Regions from separate parts of the Cohaesibacter sp. ES.047 genome, predicted to be linked through region 1. Evidence: riboswitches for the same ligand, from Rfam matches in the RefSeq annotation. Region 1 holds a riboswitch; the other holds the start of a gene.
The links. Region 1 has a riboswitch for S-adenosylmethionine ahead of CPH65_RS11665 (hypothetical protein). Riboswitches for the same ligand answer to the same signal wherever they lie in the genome.
Positions count from the first base shown of each region.

Region 2: another riboswitch for S-adenosylmethionine. It lies ahead of CPH65_RS10590 (O-succinylhomoserine sulfhydrylase); the one in region 1 lies ahead of CPH65_RS11665 (hypothetical protein).

Region 1 is NZ_LT907844.1:2,545,970-2,561,072, reverse strand. It holds gene CPH65_RS11670 (ChbG/HpnK family deacetylase) at 1-103, opposite strand, end outside; SAM-I-IV-variant riboswitch at 979-1,089, shown strand; gene CPH65_RS11665 (hypothetical protein) at 1,183-1,530, shown strand; gene CPH65_RS11660 (glycoside hydrolase family 3 protein) at 1,631-2,731, opposite strand; gene hisG (ATP phosphoribosyltransferase) at 2,862-3,851, opposite strand; gene CPH65_RS11650 (ATP phosphoribosyltransferase regulatory subunit) at 3,863-5,017, opposite strand; gene hisS (histidine--tRNA ligase) at 5,051-6,529, opposite strand; gene CPH65_RS11640 (DNA-3-methyladenine glycosylase I) at 6,763-7,398, opposite strand; gene CPH65_RS11635 (protein phosphatase CheZ) at 7,802-8,527, opposite strand; gene CPH65_RS11630 (DUF2927 domain-containing protein) at 8,893-9,741, shown strand; gene CPH65_RS11625 (L,D-transpeptidase) at 10,057-10,785, shown strand; partial or broken gene CPH65_RS25035 (IS630 family transposase) at 10,981-11,932, opposite strand; gene CPH65_RS11615 (GGDEF domain-containing protein) at 12,009-13,313, opposite strand; gene CPH65_RS11610 (cytochrome c family protein) at 13,775-14,164, shown strand; gene CPH65_RS11605 (GNAT family N-acetyltransferase) at 14,250-14,831, opposite strand.
Region 2 is NZ_LT907844.1:2,313,751-2,328,853, forward strand. It holds gene CPH65_RS10560 (substrate-binding domain-containing protein) at 1-399, opposite strand, end outside; gene CPH65_RS10565 (ATP-binding protein) at 642-1,982, opposite strand; gene CPH65_RS10570 (TrkH family potassium uptake protein) at 1,986-3,467, opposite strand; gene apaG (Co2+/Mg2+ efflux protein ApaG) at 3,513-3,917, opposite strand; gene CPH65_RS10580 (CDP-alcohol phosphatidyltransferase family protein) at 4,148-4,792, shown strand; gene CPH65_RS10585 (VOC family protein) at 4,789-5,217, opposite strand; gene CPH65_RS10590 (O-succinylhomoserine sulfhydrylase) at 5,375-6,571, opposite strand; SAM riboswitch at 6,652-6,731, opposite strand; gene CPH65_RS10595 (hypothetical protein) at 6,781-7,437, opposite strand; gene CPH65_RS10600 (2'-deoxycytidine 5'-triphosphate deaminase) at 7,778-8,875, shown strand; gene CPH65_RS10605 (YigZ family protein) at 8,894-9,469, shown strand; gene CPH65_RS10610 (GNAT family N-acetyltransferase) at 9,724-10,701, shown strand; gene CPH65_RS10615 (glutathione S-transferase) at 10,719-11,390, opposite strand; gene CPH65_RS10620 (ion transporter) at 11,390-12,196, opposite strand; tRNA gene CPH65_RS10625 (tRNA-Gly) at 12,459-12,532, shown strand; gene CPH65_RS10630 (DUF1176 domain-containing protein) at 12,596-13,657, opposite strand; gene CPH65_RS10635 (arsenate reductase) at 13,710-14,054, opposite strand; gene msrA (peptide-methionine (S)-S-oxide reductase MsrA) at 14,400-15,050, opposite strand.

The DNA of each region.
Region 1 (15,103 bases):
AAACTGAAAGACAGGCGATGGCGCCGATAACCTGCCTGCCCGCAAGATCCATGATGGCTTCATCAACGCCTTCTGACAAAGCAAAATCCAAGGCACAAAGCACGGCATGATCCCCGTTCGGAAAAAGGCTGGAAAGGGGTGATCAGATTGTATCCGTCGCCCTTCGCCACAAACATGCACTTCGCTTGGCCTGAATCAAGGGCTGATCGACCTATTATCCCGCTGGATCGAAATCTCCCCGCTCAGCCTTTACATTGCTGTATTCTCAGAATTCCTCAGGTGTTTTTCGCGTATTAGTCATGTATCGCACAATGCTGCTAGGCTTGCTGCATGACTACTTGAATTCCATTGAACAAAACTTCCGCACCAACTAACAAAATTTTCACCTGAATTTGGTCATTTGTTCAAATTTTCTTTTCCGCGCCATTCTCAAGCTTGACTACGCAAGCTATACTCTGCACCTGCGCACGATGAATGTAAGTTTTGGACATTACTTGTTCTGTTTAAAAAATTCGTCCTGCAAAGCATATTATGCTATAATATGATGAGATCCAGTATAGGATAAACTATATTATGCACACCAGATCAATTTAAATATGTTTATTCAGTGAATGCGACTGATTGAAAATTCAAATGCACACCTAAACTAAATCATAAGCGCAGCATACGCACTTTTTCACTTAAATAGGTAGTAAAGCTTTATTTTCAGTAGAATTCTTATTTTTCCTTCCATATACTATTACAAGGGAAGTGCCGAAACCGATAGTGCTTGTCCCCCAAGCTGTGCTGTCGGACCACGGGCTTTCAATCTTCCCGATATGACGGTCCCCACGTGCAAACCGTCTTGAGAGGTCGCTGGACGCAGCGGCCTCTCTTTTTGCCATACCCCGACGCCTTTATCATGCCCCCGTCATCTTGCTCCAAGACCAAAGATATTCACAAGCCGCTTGAACTTCTCTCATTTTCGCCCTATGTTCGCGGCATCATCTAGAGAAGGGCTGGCGCCCTCGCCAACCTGCCGACCGCGGCAAGGTGGCACCTACACGGGATGTGGCGGCATCTTTGCAAACCGCGAAGATGGCGCAAACTAGCGGAATGATACCTTCCCCCGTTTTGCCAGCCTTCCACACCGTGTCACAGGTGTCGTCTTTTTGCGCACCGACATGCAAGGAAGGAAAGACTATGTTTGAAGCTGTCGATTTCGATCGCGATTTCTCCGTAGACCAGCTCAGCCCTGCACCTCAGGGCGGACGCGATCGTGCAAAAACCGCCATGCGCGAGCGCTCTCCGAGCGAGGCGACCCTTGCCGTGCTCGAGGCTGGCTTCCGAACCCGTGTCATGTCGTGGCAAACAGCCCATGATGTCGGCGCGCGCAGCGGCCTGACCCTTGGCTGTCTGAGAGAGAGAACCGAACAGTGCGCCGCCTTGACTCGCGCAGGCCTGCCTTATGCGGTGGATGAAACGCTGTTTGCTGCGCTGGTTTATCACTATCCGGTGCTGTCACGCGAACTTTCAATCGCATTTAAATAGCACGGGCAAATAGCACGGCCAAATAGCACGGCATGTTTGCCGCAGTACGCCGATGGCGGGCCGCCGGAACAATTGTTGCCTACCGGGTCGGAAGAACGGGTCAGACCCGGCGGGATGCCCGCACACGGGCAGCAGAGCTCAGAATCCCGCCTTCCTGTATGCGTCCCTCGCGCACTGCGCTTCTGATCCAGTTGACGGCAATGGCAGGCATGTCGTCGTTGGCCATCGCCGTGTTGGACATAAGCAGCATGTCATAGCCTGCCTCGACCGCACGAATGGTGGCCTCCTGTGGGGGGGCCGTTTTTCGCACGGCCCCCATGTCGAGATCATCGGTCATGGCCAAGCCCTCAAAGCCGAGGCCTCCGCGCAGGACATCCTTGATCAGGGCACGGGAAAAGGTCGTCAGCTCCCCATTGCCGCGCTGACCAACACGGACAAAGAGATGCCCGCTCATGACAGCGTCGGCCAATCCCTGCCGAATCAGAAGCGAGAAGGGCTTGAGTTCCTGCGGATCCCATGTCTCGCGAATGTCCACGAAGCCGTGGTGGCTGTCAGAGCGCGACAGGCCGTGACCGGGGAAATGCTTGATCGAGGTGGTCATACCATGGCGTCGATGGGCACGAATGAAGGCTCCGGCATAGGCTGCGACCGTGTTCGGGTCGGCACTATAGGCACGGCGGTTCTTGCCGATGACCGGATTGTAATCGCGATGCAAATCGACGACCGGCCCCAGATTGAAGGTGAAGCCGGCGCGTGACAACTCCTTGGCGGCGGTGCCGTAGAGTTTTTCCGCACTGGCAACGCTCCGGCTCTGAGCCACCTTGAGCGCTGATGGCAGTCGGGTGAAGCCGTGTTTCTGTCTTAACCGCTGAACTACACCGCCTTCATGATCGATGGCGATGTGCCTCACGCCGGCATTGTGGAACAGACGATTGAGGCCCGCCACATCGCGACTCGAGCCGATGTTGCGCCCCAGATAAACCACCGACGCAGCGCGTCCCTTGGCAATGTGCGAGGCGATGCTCTTGACAAATTTACCGTTGGCGCTGCGACCAGTAAAGCCGATCATGATGAGTTGTCCGATGGCCTGATCGAGCTCGGCGGCATTGACGATCGTCGGGCGGATCAAGACAGGCGCGGCGAGCGCTCCGGCAGTCAGCATCATGGCGCTACGGCGCGTCAGGCTTTTGGGATCGCTCATCAGGGGCCTCATGTTTGGCGCGGTGATTCTTGACGGGAAAGCACGTGAATGGCCTTTCAAGCCAAATCAATGAGTCGAAATCAAGGCTATGGGCAGCCATAAGCTGGTGCCCTCACCTTTTGCTTGAAGCTCAGGTGCTTTCGGCCTCAAGACGGGCCAGCAGATGATCGAACAACGGGTTGGCCGCCTGGAAAATATAATCGAGTTTGCCAACGGAGATGGTGGTTGCCCCCAGAGCCCGCAAACGGCAGGCGATTGAATAGACCGCCCCTTGCGGCGCATGCAGGCGCATCACGTGCTCCTGATGTCCATAGGGCGCGTAGGCGCCGTTCGCCTCGAACTCATCACAGATCTGCTGGCTTATGGCGGCTGCATCGTGATGGGCTGCGGTGATCTCGCGGCGGGTGCGCCCGGCTTCCTCGGCCTGAACGCGGTCGAGAATTTCACCCAGCGCCGTCTTGGCCGCATCGGACCAATCCGCTGTCAGAGAGGCGACAAGGTTCGCTTCAGAGCGCAGCATCACCCCATCATCAAGGATCTTGAGATTGTTGGCCTCAAGGGTCGATCCGGACGAGGTGATATCAACGATGATATCCGCAGATCCGGCAGCAGGCGCCCCTTCGGTCGCTCCAAGACTTTCAACAATGCGATAATCGACGATACCGTGTTCGGCGAAGAAACTGCGCGTCAGGTTGATGTATTTCGTCGCGATGCGCAGGCGATGGCCGTAGCGCGCGGGCATATCCATGGCCACGTCGCCGAGATCCTCCATCGTGCGCACATCGATCCACGCTTTGGGCACGGCTATGACGACGTTGGCATGGCCGAACCCGAGTTTGACAAGCAGATCGATATAGCGCTCCGGCGTTGTCAGATGCTCGCGGATGAGATCTTCGCCGGTGACACCCAGATGGACCGAGCCGTTTTTCAGCTCCTTGGCAATCTCCGATGCCGACAGAAAGGCGATTTCCACATTGTCGATGCCCTTGAGATGGCCACGGTAGTTGCGCGCCCCGCCCGGACGCGCGACATCAAGCCCGGCGCGGGCGAAAAAGGCGTTGGCATTTTCCTGCAAGCGACCTTTGGAGGGCACCGCAATGATCAGAGGATTGTTGCTCATGTTGCTCTCTCCTATGCCATGCTCTTGGTATCGCCAAGACGATCCAGCCAGACGACGAAGCCGATGGCCGGCACGGCGGCGATTTCATTTTCGTCGTTGAGTCTGGCGCGCTTTGCGAGGATGCCCAGCAGGCGGTCATAGCGTCCGCCCCCGGCGACGGGCTTGTCCTGACCATCGAAATGCAGCTCGAAATTGAAGCCCGAATAATAGTCAAGCCGGCGTCCGAAATCGGCCTTGAACCTCAATTTTGTTCCATCGGGAACGGCCGTCTGGATGGCGTCCATACGCTCATTGAAGGCGCTGAGCGCTCCTCCCAGCAGGCCACCCTGCTCGGCGTCAAAGGCTGAAAGCTGCTCAAGGCTTTGCTTGCCGACACCCTCAAGATCGAGAAAGCGCGCAATCAAATCAAGCTTGTCGGCATCCCAACCGGCGTTGGCCGCCAGTTCGGCCTTTTCCATGTAGCGCTCGGCGATATCGCCAACGGACCGGCCACCAATCGCGTCCAAACCGGCAATGTCGAGCATTTCCTCGACTGCCTCGCGCACGTCAGACCCGGCCTTGCCATCAAGGATACGCGCCAGTCCGGCGGATGCATCGGCATTGTCCGAGCCGCCCTTCGCGAGACGCTCGAGCATGCGGTCAAGCACCTTGCGATCCCCAAAGGCACCTTCAAGGCGTCGCTGCCAGACCACAGGGGTACCAAGAGCAGTCAGCAGGGCGGAAAGCAGGGCATTGTCGCCGATCGTCACGGCTGGCGTCGCGCCTGACAGATTGGAGACCATGGCGAGGGCGCGCGCGATGCTGTCAGCGTCAAAGGACGCTCCGCCTTGCGGATCGATCTGCTCGATACCGGCCTGATAGAATTCCCCGGGCACACCATCAGGACGCTGGCGGAACACGGGGCCGACACATCCATAGCTCGCGGCGCGATCGATGGGACCGGTGCCCAGATGATGCAAACAGGCGGGAATGGTGAATTCAGGCCGCAAGGCCATCTTCTCGCCATTTGCGTCCGGTGCCACATAAAGGCGGCGGCGGATATCCTCGCCCACCAGATCAAGGAACAGATCGGCGTGAAAGAGGATCGGCAGATCGATGGCGGTCGCTCCGGCCACGTCGAACTGCTGCGCCAAAGCGCTGCGCATGTCATCTGTCAGAAGTGTCATCTCGTCTCCTTTGGCCCGCGCCTGCATTGCGGGCTACTTGGCAGCGGCGCGACCAGCATCCCGATCCGCGGCCTGATCTGCCAGCATCTTTTTGACTGTCTTAATAAGGTCAGCGGTGGGGACTTCCACCTGCGCCGGACGACTCTCGCGCCAGGTGGCGTTGTCCTCGATTTCCGCAGACAGGCGCTTGCCCTCTTCCAGATCCTTGATCTGGACGACGCCTCTCTCCTTCTCATCGGAGCCCTGAATAACGGCAAGCGGACAGTCGCGCTTGTCGGCATATTTGAGCTGGTTGCCGAATTTCTTCCAGTTGCCCTGATACATCTCGGCGCGAATGCCCTCTGCGCGCAGGTCCTGCACCATCTTCTGGTAATGCCCAAGGCTTTCCACGTCGCCATCCATGACGGTGACCAGCACGGGTGCAATCACATCTTCATTGTCGAGCTTGCCGAGGTTTTTGAGCGCTGCCATGAGGCGTGACACGCCGATGGAGCACCCTGTTGCGGGCACATCGCGACCGACAAAGCGCTTGACGAGACCGTCATAGCGACCACCGCCACCGACGGAGCCGAACTGAACCACTTCGCCCTTCTCGTTCTTGACGTCAAACAGCAGCTCGGCCTCGTAGACCGGGCCGGTGTAATATTCGAGGCCACGCACGACAGACGGGTCAATATGGATGCGGTCCTTGCCATAGCCGCAGGCATCAAAGATGGCCTGCATGGTGGCAAGCTCCCGCGTTCCGGCGTTGTCCATCTCGAGTGTGCCTTGCGTGAAGGCGATGACCTTTTCGACGTTGTCAGGGCTCAGGCCCGCGCCCTTGGTGAAGTCGCCGCTTTCATCCTTGCGACCCTCGCCAAGCAGAAGCCGCACGCCATCCGCGCCGAACTTGTCCAGTTTGTCGACGGCCCGCAATACGGTGAGGCGGGTTTCGGCATGCTCATCACCGGCAAGACCGATTTCTTCCATCACGCCGTCTAGAACCTTGCGGTTGTTGACGCGAATGACATAGTCACCGCGCGAAATGCCGAGGGCTTCCATGGTATCGGCCATCATCATGCAGATTTCGGCGTCGGCTTGCACACCCGGCGCGCCGACGGTGTCGGCATCGAACTGCATGAACTGGCGGAATCGTCCCGGTCCCGGTTTCTCATTGCGGTAAACATAGCCCGCGCGATAGGTGCGGAACGGCATCTGGATTTCGTTGATATTCTCCGCGACGTGACGGGCAAGAGGCGCTGTCAGATCGTATCTGAGGCTCATCCATTGTTCGTCATCATCCAGCAGCGAGAAGACACCTGCATTGGGGCGGTCGGTATCGGGCAGAAATTTGCCAAGGCAGTCGGTATATTCGAACGCAGGCGTCTCGATGGGATCGAAGCCATGATGCTCGTAGACAGCCTTGATCTTGGCGATCATGTCGTCTGCTGCGCGAATGTCGTCAGCAGTCCGGTCCACAAAGCCGCGCGGCAGGCGGGCCTTGAGTTTGTTGGGCTTCTTGTCTTTTGCCATGGTTGGACGTCACTTCGATTTGAATGGGTTAAGGAAATCCCGCTCGTTGCAGGATTATGGCCTTTTCCCTAGCCCATCCGCCCGCAGGCGACAAGGGTGAAGCAAGACTTTTTCGCCCCTGTCATCGTTCCGACAAGAAGGCGTGAGGCAAGCGGCTTTGTAAATACGCGCAAGGAACGGACAGCCTGCCTTGCCCGTTTGCTCGTCGGAAATTGTCCCGGCGACGGTTGACGTCAGGTGGGGCGACGAAAATCAGACCGCTCCTTCTCCACCTGATCGCGGCAGATGCAGCCTTCGATATGGTCATTGACCAGCCCCATGGCCTGCATGAAGGCATAGACCGTTGTCGGGCCAACGAAGCTCCAGCCCCGTTTTTTGAGATCCTTGGAAATGGCTTTGGAGATATCGGTTTGGGTCAGTTTGATCAACTCTTCATAGATTGGCCGGTCCGGGCGATCATTGGGGCCGGGTTCGTGAGCCCAGAAATAGGCCGCCAGTGACCCGAATTCGGCGCGCATCTCCTTGGCGCGCTGAGCATTGTTGATGGTGCTTTCTATCTTGGCGCGGTGCCGGACGATCCCGGCATCCGCGAGGCAGCGCTCCACGTCTTCTTCGGTAAAGGCAGCGACCTTGTCCATGTCGAAATTGGCAAAGGCGGCTCGGAAATTCTCCCGTTTGCGCAGGATCGTGTACCAGCTGAGGCCTGCCTGAAATCCCTCGAGACAGATTTTCTCAAACAGGGTTCGGTCGTCGGCCACCGGCCTGCCCCATTCCCGGTCATGATAGTCCTGATAGTCAGGCTTACCGCCGTGCCACCAACAACGTGCCAGACCGTCTTCGCCGATAATCAATCCGTCCCGCTTGTTCATATCCGCCATTTCGCTACCTCGAACCGATAATTGTTCTTATTTTGTTCTAGTTGAGATTCGTTAATGAGTCAATAAAACCCACAGGCCTTTGACAAGCAGCGTGTCGGTGCTTTCGGGTTATTTGCAAAGCTCTTTGCTACGCAGGCTCTCAGTGCTTTCCGGGGGAAGACACCTGCCGCTGATGGGGCTGTGCGTGTGGGGAGTGAGCTAAGCTTTTTGCTCACGCAAGGCTCTCGGTGCCTTCCGGAAGGAAGACACCTGCCGCTGATAGCATTTTGCGTGTGGGGAGTGAGCTAAGCTTTTTGCTTGCGCAGGCTCTCGGTGCCTTCTGTGAGAAGACACCTGCCGCTGATGGGTCTGTGTATGTGGGAAGCGAGCAAAGCTTTTTGCTTGCGCAAAAAGCTTAGTCGAACAGGGCGTCGATGTCGTCCTGGCTGGCAACACCTTCCTCGTTGTCGAGGGCGGGACCGTTCAGAAGCGCTGCATCGCCTTGTTTTTCCATTGGATTTTCGACTTCGATTTCCTTGAAGTGATCGATGCCGCCCCAGATGTCCATCATGTTGACGATGCGGCCTTCGATAAACCGCAAGACGTTGACCACCTTGGTGATGCGCTGCCCGGTCAGATCCTGAAAGTTACAGGCTTCGAAGACTGAAACCACGCTTTCCTGAATATCGTGGGTCCACTGATCTTCTTCACCGGTCAGGACTTTGGAAAGCTTTGACGCATTCTCGTCGATGATCTCTGCGGAAGCGAGGATCTGCTCGGTTGCCTGTTCCGTGCCCTGCACGATGGCATCGAGTTCATCCGTGACACGGTTCATTTCCGCCGAATGAAGACCGTTGACATGAAGGGTGGCAATCTCGCGCTTTGTCTCGGCGATGGCCTGATAGATCTCGTCCATCTCCTTCTTGAGCTTCAACGCTTCGCTCATTTCGGCGCGATAGCTCTCAACGATGTTCTCGTTGAGGTCCTGAGCCGGGGCCATCATGCTCTTGAGAGCTGCCAGCTCCGTCATGATGTCCTGATACTGCCCCCCGGACATTGAGCCATTAGCTGCTTGGGGCTGTCTGGACGATTCGTTGCCCAGAATCTGCTCAATCCGAAATGGTTTCGTCGCCAGTGCCATTCCCATTCTACTCCTGAACCTTGAATGTCATAGGCCGATTATCATTGCCGGATGTTCCGAAATACCTACGTAACAAATTGGCATTAGCTAACGGCACAAATTTAGGATGACCATAGGCTCGCTTTCGTTAAAAATAGGTTTGTGTTTTCAAAAAAATGAACATGTCCGTTCCGATTTGTTGTCGCATAATTTCCTTAGCTCCGCGCAAAATTGAACGGGGAGAGAACCGATCATGTGAAGTTGCCATCGCGTGGCCGATTGACGCGCATGCCCATTATGCGCATTGTTGGTCTGTTGAATCTGCCGGTTCTGACTGAGCCCGCTTCCCATGCCTGTCTTCGAGCAACACTGCAGGACCCATAAACGTGAAAAAAGCCCCGATCTGTCAGCCTGCCGGCATCCCCCTGCGACAGACACGCCCTTATGGAGCACGGTTGCTCAAGGCCCGAGCGCACGCGCAGCAACTGGACTATCCCAAATGCGATGTCAGTTCATTCGGTTTTGTGGTCCTCATATCGCTGACCCTGTTGTTGGCGATCCTGACGGGACCCGCGTCGGCGAACAGTTTCAGTGACAAAGATGTCATTGATGGATTTTACAAGACCGTCTTTGGTGCCGAAATCAAATCCCTGAGTTGGGGGACACAGACCAATCGGGTGAAAAAATATGTGAAACCGGTCAAGGTCTGGATCGACAATCGCGCCAAACTCAACCGCCTAAAGACCGTGCGCTCGTTCGTGAGGGGATTGCCGAGCAAGATCCCCGGCCTGCAATTGCACCTTGCCCGCACGCCCAAGGAAGCCAATTTCCGGATCTATATCGTGGATTCCGCCAACTACCAGCGCACCGTGCAGGATGAGGTCTTTCATGATCCCAATATGGCTGTTCCCGGCCAATGCATCGTCCGGGTGCTATCCAGACGATCGGGGATCCTGAGGTCAGACGCCGTGATCGTGTCCGATCAGGGGCTGTCGTTGTTCCGGCGCTGCATGGTGGAGGAAATTCTTCAGGGACTGGGTCCGGTCAATGACGATGCCAGCCTGAGCTACTCGGTGTTCAACGATCTGACGACTTATGATGCGTTCACCAAGTATGACCGGTTGATCCTCAACATGCTCTACAGTCCGTCCGTGAAGCCGGGAATGACACAAAAGCAGATCCATCCGCTGACACCGAAGCTGTTGCATTATGCCAAGAAGGTTGTCGGACACTGATCTCCTATCCTCTCCTTTCCTCCTACCCTCTGCTTTTCACGCAAGACTGTCTGACCTGAGAGTCGGGCGGAGCTGATATTATCAAAGTTTTAAGGATAAGTCGGCACCGCTAACCAATTTTTAACGCTGACTCCAATTCGGCGGCTTTGCAAGTTTTCATTAACCTTTTCGATTTGTTTCCAGCCTACCATGGGGACGAGGAAATGCGTAGATCCCGGCCGTGTATTGGGCATGGGAGGGCATTTCGAAAGTGTTGTTTCAGTTGGGCTCAATGTCCATGAGCCCAGTCGTCGATTCTGTGTTGTGAGTATGTCGATGAAGCGTTTGTTATTTTGTCTGTGCACGAGTGCTCTCGTTACCACCGGGTCTTATGTTGCCCCGGCGGGTGCCAGTTCATTGCGTTATGCCCCGCCTCCTCCCGTGATGCTCAAAGCTGATCAGATCCAACCATGGGTCATGCAATTGCGTCCGGGTACACACAGGGCTGTCCCACGTGATGCCCGACCAAGAGTCGATTTCAGCCGTCTGGCACCAGCGCCCAATCAGGGCCGGACCCATGCCGCATCTGCCAAGCAGCGGAAGCAACGCGTCCGCGGCATTGATCCGCGCTTTTTGCCAACTGTCGTCGATTATGCCGGTCCGCATCGGGCTGGCACCGTCATCGTGAACACCAACGAGCGTTACCTCTATCTGGTTGAACCGGACGGCACCGCGCGCCGGTATGGCGTCGGCGTCGGTCGCCCCGGGTTCTCATGGGCCGGAACGCACAAGGTAACCCGCAAGGCCGAGTGGCCTTCCTGGCGTCCTCCGGCAGAAATGCGTGCCCGCCAGCCGGGCCTGCCCGCCTATATGGAAGGGGGACCGCGCAATCCTCTTGGGGCTCGCGCGCTCTATCTGGGATCGACCCTTTATCGCATTCATGGCTCGAACGAGCCGTGGTCCATCGGTCATGCGGTCAGTTCCGGCTGCATCCGTATGCGCAACGAAGATGTCATGGACCTTTATCAACGCGTTGGCGTCGGAACCAAGGTGGTCGTGATCTGACGCTGCAAGCAAAGCTATCTCTGCAGGTGAGAGAGTAGGATCCCGAAGACGGATCTTGCACCTTGGGCTCCCTTTTCGGGGGCCCTTTTTTTTCGATCTGAAAGGGATTTTGAGAACGACCTGGAGGAAAACCACGGTTGCAACGGCAACAGCGCGGAACTGGACGGGATGATGACGCGCTAAAGCATATCGCAATTAATTAACCTCATACCCGGCAGCTTTGAAGTCGTTCAGACACTCCTTGGCAGAATAGAGGTCACAAATGTCACCGATCGCGTCTGAGATTGTATCGAAGCTTCTGGCTGCTCGCTTGCGCAGCAGTGTCTTGAGTTTGGAATATGCCATTTCGATGGGATTGAGGTCCGGTGAATATGGCGGAAGAAACAGCAGCCATGCTCCCTTTGATCTGACGAGCTTTTGAGCTTTCTCACTTTTGTGGAAGGCGACATTATCGAGGATGACGATGTCGCCAGCTGACAGGGTCGGCAGTAGTTGAGTTTCAATCCAAGTTTCAAAGATACGTCGGTTCATCGGAGCATTGACGATCCAGGGCGCAACCATCCCACGGGATCTCAAACCAGCGATGAAGGTCTGGGATTTCCAATGACCAAAAGAAGCGTGAGCGCGATAGCGCTGTCCTTTTGGTGACCATCCAGACCGTTTGGTCAGCTTCGTGTTGGTTGATGTCTCATCGATAAAGATCAATCGGGACAATGCTTTGTTGAAGAAAGGCCGGCGCTGATTGATCCATACATACCGATCATGAGCAATCGCGGCCCGTAGCTGTTCAGTGGCTACCAGACTTTTTTTTATGGCTCAGGCCGAGCCTGTGAAGCACGCGCCCAACGCTAGAGCGATGCACATGGACCCCGCGTTCAGCCAATTCCAGACAAAGCTCATCAAGCGTCAGATCGCCATTCTCAGACATGCGCCTTGTGATCCATTCATGATGCACACCCAACTTGCCTTTGTCTGGTCGGCCTTGCTTGCGAGGCTGCACAGAACCCGTCTCTTTCTTGAGAAGCATCAGGTTATTGACAAACCGTGGTGACACGCGGAAATGGCTGGCGGCCGCCCGATGCGAATGACCGGCATCAACAAATGAAGCAACACGTTCGCGCAATGCAATAGGAAGTGATTTGCCCATGATGATCCCCTTTTCTCAAAGGGAATCACAATTGGCAAAAAATGGGAATCCTGAATCTCATTAACTGCGACACGCTTTAGAGGAAAGCGAGCGTGCGCAGGCGCTTGTCGTGATACATGCGCGCATCGGCCAGAGCCATCAGCGATGCGAGGCTGCCGTCGGATTCAAAGAAATGCACGACACCAATGCTCAGACCAAGCTCGGAGAAGCCCTGCTCGGCGATGCGCTGTTCAATGAGGTTCACCTGCTCCCGCAGATCTTCGGCATCAAGGCTGCCCGCCCTTGGGAAGACCTGAACGAACTCGTCTCCCCCCAAACGAAAGACACGGTTATCGGCAGAAATACGGCTGAGTTCTTCTGCGACAAGACGCAACGCGCGATCGCCCTCACTGTGCCCCAGTGTGTCATTGATCCGCTTGAAGCCGTCAAAATCGATGATCATGATGGCCGAGTTCCGCATGGCCTTGGGATCGAACATCGAAAGCTCGCCCCCGTCCTGCACCTCGTTCTGCATGTCAGAAAGGCATTCCTTGATGAAATTCTCGAAAGCCCTGCGATTGCCCTGTTCGGTTATAACGTCGGTGTTGGCATCCTCTGTCGCTCTTAGCGCTTCGGTTCTGGCGGATCCAACCTCGATATAGAGGCCGTACAGCAGCGCCAGCTCCCGCATCAGGGTGACAACATCCTTGAGATCCTCCATCGCATGATCATTCGCGACAAGCGCATAACCAACACATTCGTTGAAGGAGTTCTTCAATCCCATGCCGAGCACATGCTCCAGCCCTGCGGCTCTGACCTCACTACTATTGGTAAGATAGGTCTCAAGTTCCGTGCCCACCATGATCTGGCTGCAAGGCTTGAAGTCGTCCCGGCAGCGCAGCGTCGGCATCATACCGGACGACAGGGACTGTCCATCATAGGCTTCGTTGAAGCGCAGCGAATGAGAGCCTGCATCCAGCCCACCAAGGGTGATCCAGCGTACATCGAGATGCTTGCGCAATGTATCGAGCGCAGCCCGATCAGGCTTTACGCCGTTGGAGACTCGCTCGGAGAAGTCGTCTCTCAGAGACTGAATGCGTCGCCCCAGCAGATTATCATACTTGACGAGCAGCAAGTTGTTGTCGCCGTAAGCATGGCAGGAAACACTCCAGCCGCTCATGGAGGCCAGATCGAACAATTCGTCGGAGAGATTTCTACCGCACCCACATTTGTGCATAGAACAAAAGGACAGGATCCGCTCTTCCAGACCAGAAGGAAGATCGTTGATGGCCTTGTTGCGATACTGAACCTGACCGGCGGGGTCAATGATGATCACGCCGTCGCTCATTTCTTCGAAGATCGTGTCTAGACTGATTGGCAGTGTCCTAGGCAACGCAGTCATGATTGTTGGCCTCATCTGTGCTCTCAAGACAGAATTATCGACACTGATTCATAAAATCCCCTTAAACCATAGAGTTTTCTTTGTCTTTTTACCACCAAGCCCCCCGCATACATCCTGATGCAGAGAAGCCGCACCGCCTTTTGGGCGAAGTTAAAACGTCCATTCGCCCTTGCAATCATGATTGGCGGGGCTATCCTATTTTTCAACGATTCCAAGTTGTTTGGTTCTCACGAACGGGGCAACTGCGACAATTTGGCTTAATTTTTGATGAAAAAGATGCTTCATCGATGCATCAAATTCGCTAAGAATTCAGTCATGGTACGAGTAAATCCCGACGCTCCTAACCTTGTCGTTAACGTTTGATCGGGTAAATTCGCAAAAGGACATGTCTCATGCGCATTCTATAGGTCCAGACTAGACCCAGACCTGGCGCAAACAGCATGATAGAGAGGACCAATCCCATGAAGAAGTTGATCGCAATCACCGGGCTCGCTTTGTTGACAGCCACCGGTGCAGCGCTAGCAGATGGTGACGCAGCAAAAGGCGAAAAGGTTTTCAAGAAATGCAAAGCCTGCCATCAGATTGGTGAGGATGCAAAAAACCGGGTTGGCCCGATCCTGACCGGTGTGGTCGGTCGCAAGATTGCCTCGGTCGAGGATTTCAAATATTCCAAAGCCTTCCAGGAAAAAGCAGAAGCTGAACCTGATTTTGTGTGGACCGAAGAGAATATCTCCGAATATCTGACCAAACCGAGAGCCTTCATCAAGAAGAACAAGATGGCCTTTGCGGGCCTCAAGAAAGAACAGGATCGCGCCGACGTGATCGCCTATCTCAAGAGCTTCTCTGAATAGAGTGGCCAAGCGACGCTCGATCATTCATTGATCCATCATGCATCCCGGTGAGCCTGTCGCCGGGATGTTTTGATTCAAGAGGCACCTAAACCATGTAGGTGGTCAGGCGCGTGTGACTCTTGCGCAGGTCATCCCAGGTCCATCCCTGTTCACGGAATGCAATCCGTCCGTGGGAGATTACAACCCGTTTGCGGGCCTGAGCGCCGCACATCTTGGCAAAAAAGAGTTCTGCCACATGGTTTCTTGCTGCCATCCAGAGACCAAGTCCTTGATAGTTCTGGGCAATGAGCGCTGCGGCGAGATCGACAAACAGACGCTGACCATGGCCTGATCGCTGATAGTCGGGATGGATGTAGAGAGCATAGAGCTCGGCATCGGTCTCAAGCTCCTCTCCTTCCCTGTCCCCTGTTCGCATCGGCCCGGCCAGACCATAGCCGACGGGTTCACCGTCAACAGCAATCAGCCGCGCGATAAGATCCTCGCCATCATCGGCCAGCCAGTCCCGCCAATGGTGGATCTCCGCTTCGGCATCAAGACGGTCAAGACTTTCCTTTGGCAGCAAGCCCTTATAGGCATGTTGCCAGCACACGACCTTGAGGTGAGCGATTGCGCCTGCATCTTCCGGGGTTGCCGAACGCAGGGAAAATACAGGCTGATTGAGTGTCATTGGTGGTAGCTTTTCGGAATACGGGAAACAGTTGGCGCAGGTGATCTCAAAGACACGATAAGACAGGCTAACTCAAAAAGACAAGCTGGGGTGCTCAACACATTCCCCCAGCTCATCTGGCCTCCCCCGTTTATCTCGTGCCCAGTTCATTTCGTGATGGTCTGGTGCGCACCACCCGGCATGCTCTGAGAGCATTTTCAAGCACTTGCAATCTATCGAATGACGATCTGCGTAAAGTCAGAACGCCGTATCCAATCACTCGATCTAGCACC
Region 2 (15,103 bases), 230 kb from region 1:
GTGAATTGGTTCGAATTTGAAATCCGGGCCGTTGATGTCGGAAGCGAAGACGATACCGTCATAACCGATTTTGACTTCCATGATTTCGGTTACGCCGTTGTCGGCACAAGCCTTGATTTCTTTGTCCTTGATACCGCGCGATGCGTTGGCAACGTCGATGGTTTCCGGACCGGTGCCCTGGCAGAACTGTTTCAGGCCAGCGGAAGACCCGCCGGATTCAACGATCGGGGTTTTGAAGTCAGGGTAGTTTTCGCCGAACGCTTCAGCAACGATGGTTGCATAGGGAAGGACGGTGGAAGAACCAGCAACCTGAACCTGGTCACGTGCCTGTGCGGCGGTACCAGCGAGAATGGTGGTGGCAGCAAGAGCAGCTGCGCTAGCAAAAGATGCGAATTTCACTTGACCTCTCCATAAGTCAGTTTTTAGAGCGAACAATCCCTGTTTTCATCGGGGCGCTCACGAGATTTGCCGAACAAAGACCGTGCAAGCGCCTATGGAGGGGCTTGCAACAGCGTCGCCTGATCGGAACAGTCGCGACACTATCGCTCCCATATGATGGAGATATGACAAAAGTATTTCATTATTATGACAGTTTAAGCTGTTGTATCTTATGGGGAAATTTTTTGCCTTTTATAAAACCGTCACAAATCGTCAGAATCGGCAACCGGCAGACGCACCTCAAAGGTTGAACCCAGACCTGAGACACTGTTGACGAGCAGGCGACCGCGGTGGCGCGTGAGGATATGTTTGACAATCGCGAGCCCCAGCCCTGTGCCCTTTCGCTCACGTGACGAGGCCACATCGATGCGGTAGAAGCGTTCGGTGAGGCGCGGCAGATGTTCGGTTGGAATGCCCTGTCCGTAATCCCGGATGCTGACGGCATAATGCAGTTGCCCATCTGCCGGATCGACGATCTTCTTGCAATCGATGTCGATTTTTTCCCCATCCTGTCCGTACTTCAAGGCGTTTTCGACGAGATTCTCGAATACCTGCACCAACTCGTCCCTGTCGCCTGCGATCCAGCGGCTGTCGTCGCAAGCACACATGTTGACGGTGACATTCTGATCCCGTGCAAGCGGGGCAAGCGCGTCGGCGACATGGCTGATGATCTTCGATAGATCCACCTGCGTGTCCGGCAGCACGTGGGCTTTCATCTCGATCCGCGACAGCGAGAGTAGATCCGAGACGAGGCGCGACATGCGCTCGGCCTGATCGAGCATGATGCCGAGGAATTTCTCGGTTGCCGCGATGTCACCCTTGGCCGGCCCCTGTAGCGTTTCGATGAAGCCAATGACCGAGGCAAGCGGGGTGCGAAGCTCATGGCTGGCGTTGGCCACGAAATCAGCCCGCATCCGTTCGATATTCTTCTGCTCTGTCTGATCATGCAGCAACAACAGGATGAAGTCAGGGCGTGCCCCGCCCATCGGCTCGGCTGACAGGTGAATCGGGGTCACCCATGCCTCATAAACGCGTTCGCTGTGGCTCTTGAGCGAATATTCGACCTTCTCGATCGGGCCACCATCAAGCACATTGTCAAGCGCAGCGAGCATGTTCGGCTGCCGGATCCGGAAGGACAGCGGGTCGCCCTCTTTCACATTGCCGAAGATAGTGCCGCCCGGCGCATTGGCGAAGCGGACGATCCCGCGCCGGTCCAGAATGAAGCAGGGATCGGGCAGCGCTGCGGCCAATTTGCGCATATGGACATCCGGCACCATTGTCAGGCGGCGGGCTTGGGCCCGTGCTTTCAGCCGCGTCACCTTGCGCCGTCGTGGCAAAAAGGCCGTCGCAAACAGGATCACCGCAAAAACGACCGCCGCACGCCATGGCTCGCTGCCCGTCGAATAGGTGATCCAGGCAAGGCCGATTACGGCCACCAGAAGCACCCAGCGGGCGGCATAAAGCCGCAACAGCGGTCCAGTGTCCATGAAGGGCTCAGCATCGTAGGATTTGCCAGAGCGCGGGGTATGTTTGTCGTTTGCCATAGATTACTCCATCCAGAAGCGCGGCAAGAACAGGACCAGCATGGTCAGGAGTTCGAGCCGTCCCAGCAACATGCCAAAAGAAAGCAACCATTTTGCAACATCGCTGAGAGGCTGAAAATTGCCCGCCGGTCCAATGATATGACCGACACCCGGTCCCACATTGGCAATCGCTGTTCCGGCGCCGGACAGCGCGGTGACCAGATCAAGGCCGGTCATCTGCAACAGGATGCCGAGCACCAGGAAACTGACCACGTAAAGGAAGAAAAAGCTCATCACGGCTGCTGAGACATCATCACCTAAAGGCATGCCCGCATATTTCTTCACGAACACCCCGTTGGGAAAGACGATCCGGTTGATATGCTGCTTGAGTACCTGGAACGTCACCTGCAGCCGGAAAACCTTGAGGCCGCAGGCGGTCGAGCCCTGACAGCCGCCGATGAACATGATGAAGAAGAAGAAGGCGAGGGAAAACGGGCCCCATGCCTGATAGTCGGTGGAGGAATAGCCTGTCCCACTCACCACCGAGACCACATTGAAGGCTGCATGGCGCACCGCATCAAGGCCCTCGAAAGTACCACTCTCGATGGCATAAAAGGACGCAATGATGGTGAAGAAGGCGAGGATTGCCAGAAAAGCCCGGATTTCGGAATCCCGTGTCAGCCGGAGGATCTGGCCGCGCAGCGCCTGGATATAGAGAATGAAGGGCAGGGAGCCGATGATCATGAAGACAATGGCGATGATCTCGATGCGAGCGCTGTCATAGTGACCGATCGAATTGTCATGCGAAGACAGCCCTCCGGTCGCAACGGTCGTCATGCCGTGAATGATCGCGTCCAGTGCGGTCATGCCAGCCAGATGATAGAGCAGGGCACAGACGGCGGTGAAGACTATATAGAGCCCGGTGAGGCCAGCCGATATCTGTGTCGCGCGAGGCAGGATCTTTTCTGCCGTGCTGAAGGCCTCTGCCTGAAACAGCTGCATGCCGCCAACTTGCAGCATCGGCAACACCGCAATCGCCATGACGATCACACCAAGACCGCCCAGCCACTGCATGATGCCGCGCCACAACAGAACGCCTGCCTGCATCTGATCAAGCCCGGACAGGACCGTCGAGCCTGTTGTCGTGATGCCGGACATGCTTTCAAAGAAGGCATCGGTATAGGTGGGGGCAGCGCCGGACCACAACAGGGGCAGGGCACCAAACGCGGCAAGCGAGGTCCAGGACAACACGGTCATCACGAAGGCCTGACGCCGTGTGAACTCGACGCGCCCCTTGCGGGTTGCCATCCAAAGGCCGCCACCCACGAAGACCGTGACACCACCGGATGCTGCGAACACACGCCATTGCTTGTCACCAAGAGCGAGATCGAGCAGTGCGGGGATGAACATCGCTATACCCAGAACGGAAAGCAACGTCCCTATCACCATCAGCACAGGTCGAATGTCGAGCAACATGAACGTCTTGGCCTTCTGTCTGTTGCCCAAAGGCAAGCACCCGGTTCGGCGCACATTCAGGACGAGTAAGAATTGTCAGTTCAGAGTAACAATCTGGTCAGGCAGGTCTAGAGAGAAAGATGGGATCACCACCTCAAACAGGCTGCCATCATCAGCTTCCATCTCGAAATGCCCTGACATGATGCCAGAATCGCTGCTGAGCGGACATCCTGAACTATAGGAGTACCAGTCGCCCGCTTCAATCAGCGGTTCTTCGCCCACGACACCCCGCCCGCGCACCTCGTGCACGCGCCCCATGCCATCGACGATTCGCCAATAGCGGGCCCTGAGCTGGATATCGCTCTGGCCCAGATTGTGAATCTCGATATGGTAGGCCCAGAAGTGCTCGCCCTCTTCCTCACAGGAGCGGTCAGGTTCATATTCCGTTTCGACGATGACCTGCACCGAACCGGTGATTGCTTTGTATTTCAATCCGTCCATCTTCCGATGCTTTCATCCTTGCTGTGTCATCAGAGCTTAACAGCTGAAGGGATCACAGATTAGGGGGGTAACTTCAAGTCCCTGTTGCGAAAAAGTGAGCAAAAGTGGTTGGCATTTCCGGCGAACAGGATTTACCTCTGATGGCAGCTTTCGCTGATTGTATCGCCCCGATGGGGATGCGGGAAGCGATACGATGAACTGACGCCATGAACCGATGACAGGAAGACAGTTTGCTTGATGCCCGTTTGCGACGTTTCGTCGATCCACCCGTCAACGCCCTTGGCCAAAGCCTTGCCCGTCTTGGCGTAACGGCCAACCAGATCACCCTTGCAGGTCTTCTGCTTGGTGTGGCGGCGGCGACCGCCATTGCCCTTGAGGCCTACTGGACCGGTCTCGCCATTCTCCTCGTCAGCCGGTTGATGGACGGCCTCGATGGCGCGGTTGCACGGGTAAAGGGCAAGACGGATCTTGGCGGCTATCTCGACATTGTCTTCGACTTTATCTTCTATGGTCTCATCCCGCTTGGCTTTGCGGTTGCCCGACCAGAGAATGCGCTTCCGGCAGCCGTGCTGCTTACGGCATTTTACGCCAATGGAGCAAGCTTTCTGGCCTACGCCATCATGGCCGAGAAGCACAAGTTGAGCACGGTAAGCCACGGCTCCAAATCACTTTATTTTACCGGTGGTCTCGCCGAAGCTGGCGAGACCTATGCGGTTTTTGCGGCCTTCTGCCTCTTCCCAGATGCTTTTGCATGGATCGCTTATGGCTTTGCTGCCGTCACCGCCATCACGACCGGGTCGCGGATTCTTCTGGCGGTGCAGGTGTTCGGGCAAAAGAACACAGCAAAGGGCGGCGAGCGCGATGGGGCGGATTAAGGCAGCACCAGATGCCCGTCATCGTCGATGGGGAAAGCGCCCCATGCGATTTCCCATAGATAGCCATCCGGGTCGGCGAAATAACCCGAATAGCCACCCCAGAAGGTGTCTGCGGCAGGCTTTCGGATCACGGCCCCTGCAGCTTCGGCAAGCTTCAGTGCCGCGTCCACTTCTTGTTTTTCGCGCACGTTATGGGCAAGGGTGATGCCGCACGGTCCAGCCACCGGCTTGAAATCCGTGTCGGGGAGTTCATCGGCCAAACCTTCGATGGGATAAAGGGAAAAGACGGTGCCCTTGGTCTTGAAAAAGGCAACCCCGTCGCCCGGTTTGTGACTGGTCGGCCAGCCAAGGCCATCGCGATAAAAAGCTACCGAGCGGTCAAGATCGGTGACCCCCAGAGTGACGAGAGAAAGCCGTGGTTCCATCGGGCTGTCCTTTCAAGAAGCTGATTCGGACCAAAAGCGTAACAGGACCACAAAGTGCGATGGCAAGGAGAAAATCAGCCGAACCAAAAAACCGGTCTGATCAGGATCAGACCGGCGCAATCAAAAAGAGCCGAGTAATCTAGCCCGTAATGAGAGGCTAGAGGCTGCTCAAAGCCTGCTCGAAATCCTCCCACAGGTCCTCGATGTCCTCAAGCCCGAGCGACAGGCGCAAGGTGCCTTGGCCGATACCGGCTGCGGCCAGCTGATCGTCATCAAGGCGCTGATGGGTGGTGGTGGCCGGATGGGTGATCAGGCTCTTGGTATCGCCCAGATTGTTGGAGATCTTGACCACCTTCAGGGCATTCTCAAGGGCAAAGGCTTTTGCTTTGCCCCCCGCGACATTGAGCGCCACCATGGTGGAGCCGCCCGTCATCTGCCGCGCCACGACGTCGGCCTGCGGATGATCAGCCCGTCCGGGATAGAACACCCGCTCGATGGCTTTGTGTTCGGCAAGGCGGTCGGCAAGGATCCGCGCGTTTTCCGTCTGGGCCTTGACCCGCAAGGGGAAAGTCTCAAGGCTCTTGAGCATGACCCAAGCGTTGAAGGGGGAGAGGGACGGGCCGGTGTGACGGTGAACGTCCTTGAAGTCGGCTTCCAGAAACTCTTCGCTCGACAGCACCACACCGCCAAGACAGCGTCCCTGACCATCAATATGCTTGGTGGCCGAATAGACAACCACATCGGCCCCCAATGCCAGCGGGCTCTGCCACAGGGCCGTGGCGAAGACATTATCCACGACGAGCTTGGCACCGGCCTCGTGCGCAATCTCGGCAACCCCGGCGATATCGATCACCGAGAGCACCGGGTTGGTCGGGCTTTCAAGGAAGCAGGCGGTGGTGTTGGGGCGCATCGCGGCCTTCCACGCGCTGAGATCAGTGCCATCCACGAGGGTGCATTCGACGCCAAAGCGCGGCAGCAGTTCCGAGACAATGAAAAGGCAGGAGCCGAAAAGGGCACTTGCTGCCACCACATGATCGCCCGCCTTGACGCAAGCCAGCATCGCAGAGGAAACAGCCGCCATACCGGATGCCGTTCCGCGCGCGGCTTCCGCGCCTTCCAGAAGCGCCATGCGCTCTTCGAACATGGAGATCGTCGGGTTGGCATAACGGGAATAGATATAGCCTGGCTCTTCGCCATTGAAGCGGGCTTCCTGACTTTCGGCGCTGTCATAGACATAGCCCTGTGTCATGAACATCGCCTCGGAGGTTTCTCCCCATTGGGAGCGCATGGTTCCGCCATGAACCATCTTGGTGGCGGGACGAAGGGAGGCCTCGGGCTTTTTTGTGTCTGACATCAGTCTATCCAGTTTTCTAGCTATACCGGGCCTTGAATATAACAAAACCCAGCGATGCAATCTGCACGGCCGGGCTCGAAGTCATTCATCCCCCGACCTTTTAGCGACATTGTTTAACGTGGCGGCAAGCCGGCCGGCTCAAATGACCACGATGGACCTGTTTTTACTCCGATCAGCAAAGAGTGTCAATGCGAAGCCGATCCGGCACATCAGCTGGACGAACAATACTCAAAGTAAGCCTGCAATTTATTCGCTGTTTCACGGTCCCGATCCTTCAGGAGCAGGGTGTGCTTGGCGTCAGGCACATGCATACGGCGGGCATTGCTGCCGCATTCGTTGGTCACCGCATAACTGCCCAATTTGTCGATCGCCATGTTTTTGAGAATGCGTTTCTCGGCTGCGTTGACATGCTCCGCCCACAAGGATTCATAGATGCCCTTGCCGTTCCCGAGGAACTTCCACATCTTTTGGTTGGCCGACTTCATCCGGCTTTGCAAATTGTCGGAGAATTCGAACGTTAGCCAGCTGCCATATTCCGATTTTGGGTTTGCGGTCTCGAAATAATCGATATTGGCGATCTCGCGCAGATCAATGCGCGTTTCGGAATAGGTGTGCTCATTTTCGCTCTGACAGCCGTATCGGGTCTGTTTGCGGAATGTGATTTGGCAATTCTTAACCTGGACCGAGTTCTGCGCAAGGCGTGAGCGCGTGAGGTCTGTCTTCAACCGGGTCGCAAGTTTCTGCTCGAGTGCAGAGACGCGCGGCTGAGGTAGCGAGTAGGCAGGGCTCGCTTCATAGAAATACACTGAAGCAATGGCAATGGACACGAAACTGCAAAAGCCAAGGCCTAAAAAGAATGTCTTCATGAATACAACCGCTTGTTATGGAACAAGTATTTTTGTCATAACTGTCGAAATTATACAAACGAAGACTGTTTTCTAGCTTAAGCGCAAGTTAAGCCAAACAAGATGCATCCTAGAGCCAGATGCCGTTTTGCGCGCACTTGCAACGGTTTGTGCCATTGGTAATTTTACTTGGACATGAGAATGAAAATTGCCGCCGAAGCGGCTTTGCTCGAAAAATGCAGTTGGTTCGACGGGCAAAAGGCAAGGCAAACGGCTTCTTGCAGGGCCTTGACGCGGCCGCAATTGCACTGATCCGGCGAACTTGGTAAACAAGCGCAAGTCAACTCATGCAGGCGGTCTCATGTCTCTTCTTTCTTTCTCCGGATCCGGTATTCTCAATGACGCGGATATCGCCGCGCTGGTGAACGCGGGGGCCATCGCTTTCGACACGCCCCTTGATGGAGACCAGATCCAGCCTGCCAGCCTCGATCTGCGTCTCGGGCGCACGGCCTATCGGGTCCGCGCATCCTTTCTGCCCGGTCCGGATCGCACGGTGAAGGACAAGCTTGATCATCTTCAGCTACACCAGATCGACCTTAGTGAGGGAGCTGTGCTGGAAACCGGTTGCGTTTATATCGTGCCGCTGATGGAGAGCCTGACGCTGCCCGAAGGCATCGCCGCAGCAGCCAATCCCAAGAGCTCAACCGGACGGCTCGACATTTTCACCCGCGTCATCGCCGACCGATCTCAGCAGTTCGACAAGATCCCCAAGGGTTATTCCGGACCGCTCTATATGGAAGTCAGTCCCCGGACCTTTCCCATTCTCGCCCGTTCCGGTAGCCGCCTGACCCAGATCCGCTTCCGTCAGGGACGCGTGGTCCTTGACGATGCCGAGCATCTGGCCCTGCATCAGGCCGAGACCCTTGTGGCCTCGAGCGATCCCTTCATCGCCGATGGCATTGCCCTGTCGATTGATCTTGCCGGAGACGGTGTCGTGGGCTATCGCGCCAAGCGCCATGCTGCCGTGATCGACGTGGATCGCCGCGACGCGCAGGATCTTCTCGATTTCTGGGAGCCGATCATGGGCCGCGGACGGGGGGAGCTGGTGCTGGATCCAGACGAATTCTACATTCTCGTATCAAACGAAGCAGTGCATGTCCCGCCTCTCTATGCTGCGGAAATGGTGCCATTCGACCCGCTTGTCGGAGAGTTCCGCGTGCATTACGCGGGCTTCTTTGATCCCGGCTTTGGTCATTCTCAAGCAGGTGGTTCAGGAAGCCGTGCCGTCCTTGAGGTGCGCAGCCATGAAGTGCCCTTCATCGTGGAGCATGGTCAGATTATTGGGCGTCTGGCCTATGAGCGCATGCGCGCGCGGCCTGAGACCCTTTACGGGGCCGGGATGGGCTCGAACTATCAGGCACAAGGGCTGAAACTGTCGAAACATTTCCGGTCGGCCTGATCCCGGCGAAGGCCATTGATGATGAAGACCATTGAAAAAGAAGTCTATGCCGAACTGGAAGAGAAAAAGTCCCGGTTTCTGGCTTTTCTCGTTCCCATCAAGACATTTGATGCCCGCCTTGAAGCGTTGCGCGTCGAGCATAGAAAGGCGTCTCATCACGTCACGGCCTTTCGCTGCATCCATGACGACGACCGCATCGAGGAAGGTGCCAAGGACGACGGCGAACCGGCAGGGACTTCGGGCATGCCGATGCTCAAGGTGCTCATCGGGCGCGACCTCATCAACTGCGGTGTGATTGTGGTGCGCTATTTCGGTGGCACCAAGCTGGGGGCGGGTGGTTTGGCTCGGGCCTATTCGGGCGCTGCGTCCATGGCCATCGACCGGGCAGATCTGGTCACCTGGGAGCGCATTGAGACCCGCACCGCTACGGGGCGCTTTGAACAGACTTCGGACATAGAAAGACAGATTACCCTGTTGTCCCTTGAGGTGCTTGAGCGCAACTACCATGAAGAAGGGGTCGATATAACCTTAAAAGGCCCCCAATCTGCTCTGGAAGACTTTGACGCCTTCATGGAAGAACTCAATCTTTATTAACCATGCCAGTCGCCAATCATGGAAAACGGGCCATATTGCGCATTGTTGTGTAGTTTGCATGGCGCGGATTCACACTTGCTTATTCTCTCTGTGTGAAGTTGGTGTCTAAAGATTGAAAACACCATCAGGTTGTGAAGAGCAAGATGCTTGAGTTTAGCGTAGCTGCAAGTTTTGATTATCGATCGGACGAATACCGCGAGTTGTTTCAGGCTGCGGAGGTAACAGCCTTCCAGCATCCAGCGTGGCATTCTGCCATGCAGCGACACATTCGCAAACTGTCCAGCGTCGAAGAGCGTACGCTTATCATGCGGTGCAGCCAATCCGGACGTCTGCTCGGTCTTGTTCCCTTGACCGCGCGCCGCAAGATGCGTGCGACCATCCTTGAATATGCCAATCTGGGCCTCGTCGACTATGCCCTTCCGACCCTGCATCCCGACATTTGGAACTGGGTTCCCGATCCCGTAACGCTTGGTGTGAAATTGAGCGAGACCCTCGGGGCCTACGACATGCTGCGTATCAAGCACATGCCAGCCGACAACCCAGAGATCATGCGCCTGTTCCCCAATGCCTACATGGAGCGGGCCAGTTTTTCCGCTCATGCGGTTGAGTTGGGACCGGATTATGATGAGTGGCGACAGACCGCCATTTCCAAAGCCGAGCGCAAGTCCCGCGACAAGAAACGGCGCGCGATGCTACGCAACGGGGAATGGCAGATGCGTGTGCTGACCGATCCGATTGAGATCCGCACGGCATTCGAATATCTGCGTGTCTATCACAAGGACCGCTATGCGGACCGTCCCGGCTTCGACATGCTGCAGGATCCGGCATCCTTCGACTTTTATGTCGATCTTGCTATCAATGAAGCCGAGAGCGGGTTTGCCCGCACCTACCAGTTCACCTACGATGATCGCGTCGCCGCCGTCCAGTTCGGCATCGCTGATCGGGGACGCTATGTCTATCTGATGATGGGGCTCGACTATCAGCGCATGAGCAAATATTCCCCAGGTCTGCTGATGACCGAGGATATTGCCCGTGACTGTATCGACCGCGGCATGACCTTGTTTGACCTTGCTGTGGGGGACGAACCCTACAAGGCGAAATTCGGCACCAAGTCAACACCGATCTATACGCTCTGGCATGCCCATTCCATGCTGGGCAGTGTCGGCATGGGCGTTGCTGATATGGTCCGGGGATCGCAATTCTCAGGTCGCATCCGCCGTTGGGTCAGCTGACCTGAAACCGCTTTCCCTCAATCTGCATCAGGAAACAGGGTGACCGGATCACCGGGTTTCCAAACCGGCCATTTGCGAAAGATCTGCGCAAACAAGTCCGACCCCTCATGTCCTTCAAGCCATTGCTTCAGCCGCTCGGGCGCAGCCTCGTCGAACCATGCCCTGTCGGTGTTGGCAAACTGGCGCACGAAGGGAAAGAGCGCGATGTCAGCAAGGGATATGCGCGCACCGAAAAGCTGCGGTGACGCGTCCAGTCGATCAAAAAGCGGCGTTAGAGCCTTCATCGCCAGATCACGTTCGGTGGCTTCGTCCGCATCCTCAAAGCGGGTGGCATATTTATAGCGATCCAGATGGCCCTTGAAATCTCCATCCATCGCGCCGATCAAGCCCAGCATGTCATCAAGCGTGCCGCTTTGCGGCGAAAGCCAGTCGCGCGGATCATTCTGTTCAAGCGCCCAAAGCATGATGTCGAGGCTCTCATCAACGACCCGTCCATCGGGCAACTGAAGCACCGGAACCGTGCCCTTGGGCGAGATTTCGAGCATGTGCGCTGGCTTGTCCCTTAGAACAATTTCGCGCAATTCTACCTTGATGCCCGACGCCCACAGCCCCATCCGGCCACGCATGGCATAGGGGCAGCGGCGGAAGGAATAAAGAAGGGGTAACGGGTTTGAGGTCTCGTCAGACATCAGGCTTGCGTCCTGTCGGCTTTGAGCAGGTCTTTCATTTCGGCAATCTCAAGCCGCATCGCCCGGACTTCTGCCGTCATGCTTTCGGTTTCCACGTGAATGGCAGCCCGGTCCGCTTCAGCGGTTGCTTCATGTTCGGACTGCATGGCCGAGACAATGATACCGATGAACAGGTTGAGCACGGTAAAGGAGGTCATCAGGATAAAGGGGACAAAGAACAGCCAGGCCGTCGGATGGGTTTCCATCACCGGGCGAACAATCCCCATTGACCAGCTTTCCAGCGTCATGATCTGGAACAATGTGTAGGCCGAAGCCCCGATTGAGCCGAACCACTCCGGAAAACCGGCACCATAGAGCTTGGTTGCCATCACCGCGAACACATAATAGAGCAACCCCAGCAACAACGCGATGGAGCCAAGCCCCGGCAGGGCTTCAAGGAGGGCGGTCACAACCCGCTTGAGTGACGGCACGAAGCTGATCAGACGCAGCACCCTTAGCACGCGCAAGGCGCGCAGAACCGAGAAGGCGCCCTGCGTCGGCATCAGGGAAATGGCCACCACGACAAAGTCGAAGATCGACCACGGATCCTTGAAGAAACTCAGTCGATGCACGATCAGGCGCAGAGTGATCTCGACCACAAATATGATCAGAATGGCAGCATCGACGAACCGGAACAGCCCGCCAAAGGCCGTATAGGCTTCGGGCCAGGTTTCCAGCCCCAAGGTTATGGCATTGAGGATGATCACGGCGGTAATGGCCATCTCGAAGCGGCTAGAGGAGAGCAAGGCGTTCAGTCGATCAAGCATTCAGGGGCAATCCTATTATCAATCCGGTCCTGTCCTGTCTGGAGATTTTTGGAACCATCCGGCATGTGAAAGCCATACAAAGATAAGCAGAACTCCTGAAGCTGCAATGGCCATGATCCACAATTTGCTTCGCACAAGGCAGAAAATCAGATAAAAAGACGCCCGCTGATCGCGATCCCCGACGCGCTGTCAAAAAAGTGTCAAAAAGCCATAGGATCGCGCTTGTGGTTGGTCACTTTTGTGCTAGATATGGCGCAGGTCAGCGGGTGTAGCTCAATGGTAGAGCAGAAGCTTCCCAAGCTTACGACGAGGGTTCGATTCCCTTCACCCGCTCCAACTGCTTTTCCAGAAATCGCTATTTCGCCTGCTTCGGTCGCGTCTGCCTCAGCCTCGCTTGCCTCAGTCGGGCCAGGTTACCGGCCAATTGTCGGGCCCGCCAGCATAAACGCCATCGCATTCGCCTTTTTCGCGAAACTCGACCGCCTCGAAGAACACGCGCTTGCCTTCTTCATGCAATTGCCAGACAGATTGCGAACCGCAATCCCCCAGACCGCGCCCCTTGAACAGGCCCTTTAGCATGAAATCCTTGCCGGAAAAGCTGATGTTCCAGGCATCGGCTTCATTGGCATTGCTGCTCTCATTGCCGTCCATATAAAACGGGGTGCGCGTGATGGCGCGGCTCTCGTCTAGCGGAACGGTGAAGAAGGCATAGGGCTGATTGTAGGCACCACCCATACCGCAGGGAAGGCCATAGAGATCGGCATTGTGCAGGGTCAGGCGAAACCCGACGCCCGACTCGAGCACAGCGGTGCTGCCGTAGAAATGGCAAAGCGCATCTTCCGGGGCGAACCATGTTTGCCAGATCTGACGCGGTATCTGGGATTGTCCATGGAGTGCCACGATGGGAATGCGAGGGTTCGGGGGCTGGTCTCCCTTGACCTGCAGAGCGTAGGACGTGTTCAGGAGATCCTGATACTCATCCATATAGATCATGCCCGCCACGCTCCCCGACAGGGAGAAACGGCTGGTCATAGCTTGCGTTCCATTGTCGATCTTGACAGTTGCAACCGAGCCGCTTTTCATCGCCTTGACCAGCCATGCGACCACATCAGGATTGCTCTCGTGATAGGCTGCTCCATCTTCCCTGATGCCCTTGTTCGTTGCGATCAGCGTGAGGGTGTCTGTTCCATCGATGGTGATCAAAAACCGCGTGCCTGGCGTGATTGGAACCTGACTTGCCATGCGCACCGAAAGCGCATTCCCGAGCCTGTTCGCCCGATAAACCGACAGGCTGGTCACTCCTTGATAGGTCTCGGGCACGAGGGACAAGGTGCAGTTCATCGCCGTGTCGCACCAGACGGTGATATCGCGAATTTCCTTGTAACTGCGCGCAAGCGACGGCTGGCTGGTGAAAAGGATCGAAGCGGCTGCCAAAACGGCAAAGAGAGTCCGGGTGATCATGACCATTCCTTTGGCGGATGAGAGACTTTAGCAAGAAAAGAAGATGGCAGGACTAATTGCCCAGCAGGTGCTTTTGCTGTTCTTTGCCAAATCCGATGGTGATGCCCGTTTGATCTTCGAACACCGGCCGTTTGATCAGGGTCGGGTTGGCCAGCATGAGCGCCTTGGCCTTGTCTGCATCCACATCCGTCTTGTCTGCGTCGCAGAGGCCACGCCACGTGGTGGATCGGCGATTGAGGACGGCCTCCCAGCCGTGCGCCTCGATCCAGCGGTCGATTTCCTCTTCGCTCACCCCGTCGGCGCGAAGATCAATGAAGGTGACCGGTTTTCCTGCCGCCTCGAAGGCCTTCAGCGCCTTTCGGCAAGTATCGCAGGTCTTGATGCCATAGAGTTTCATGCACGCCTCTTGGATGGGATTCGGATCGTTGTGTTTTACGCTAGCCGATCTTTTGTCCCATCAACAGAGGCTAATTGCAGGGTATCGCGGCCACAAGATACGCCCGCCCGACCTAGACGGGCGGAAAGCGTATCGTAAGGAGTTGACGCCCGCCCGACCTAGACGGTCGGAAAGCGCATCGCGAAGAAAGACTGTGGCCGACAGATTGGCCTATTTCTCGATGCCCCTATGGGCCTGATCACCCCAGAGGCGCTCGATAGTCTTGTCGCGGCCACAGGATACGCCCGCCCGACTTAGGCGGTCGGAAAGCGTATCGTAGCCAGAGACTGTGGCCGACAGATTGGCCTATTTCTCGATGCCCCTATGGGCCTGATCACCCCAAAGCCGCTCGATGGTCTTGTCGCGGCCACAGGCGAAGCGATAATAGCGATAGCGGACCGGGTTCTTGTTGTAATAGTCCTGATGGTAGGTCTCGGCAGCAAAGAAGGGACCGGCCGGTGCGATCTCGGTTGCGATCGGTTTGCCCAGCGTCCCGGCCTTGTCGAGCGCCTCCTTCGAAGCCTTGGCGATTTTCGCCTGCTTATCATTCAGCGTATAGATGGCGGTGGTGTAGCTGTGACCGCGGTCGCAGAACTGCCCACCCGCGTCTGTTGGATCAACCGACCGCCAGAAAACATCCAGCAATTCATCATAGCTCACCTTGCTGCTGTCATAGGTGATCTTGACCACTTCGAGGTGTTTGGCCGCTGTGTGGTTTTCATAGGTGACATTCCTGGTGGTGGTGCCACCCGAATAGCCGGAGATGGTTTCAACGACCCCGTTCACATGATCGAAGTCGCTTTCAACGCACCAGAAACAGCCGCCTGCGAAAATGGCAGTCTTCAGATCATCTGCGGCAAGGCTGGGGCCAGCCAGAGTGGCGGACAGAGAAGCCGAAAGAGCGAGTGAGGCAGCAAAGAGAACAGATTTCAAGCGAGATGCTGTGTGTCGAGGCATAAGAGGTCTCCCTAATCGTGGTTTTGCCTCTTTGTGCCGTGTGATTGTGGCAT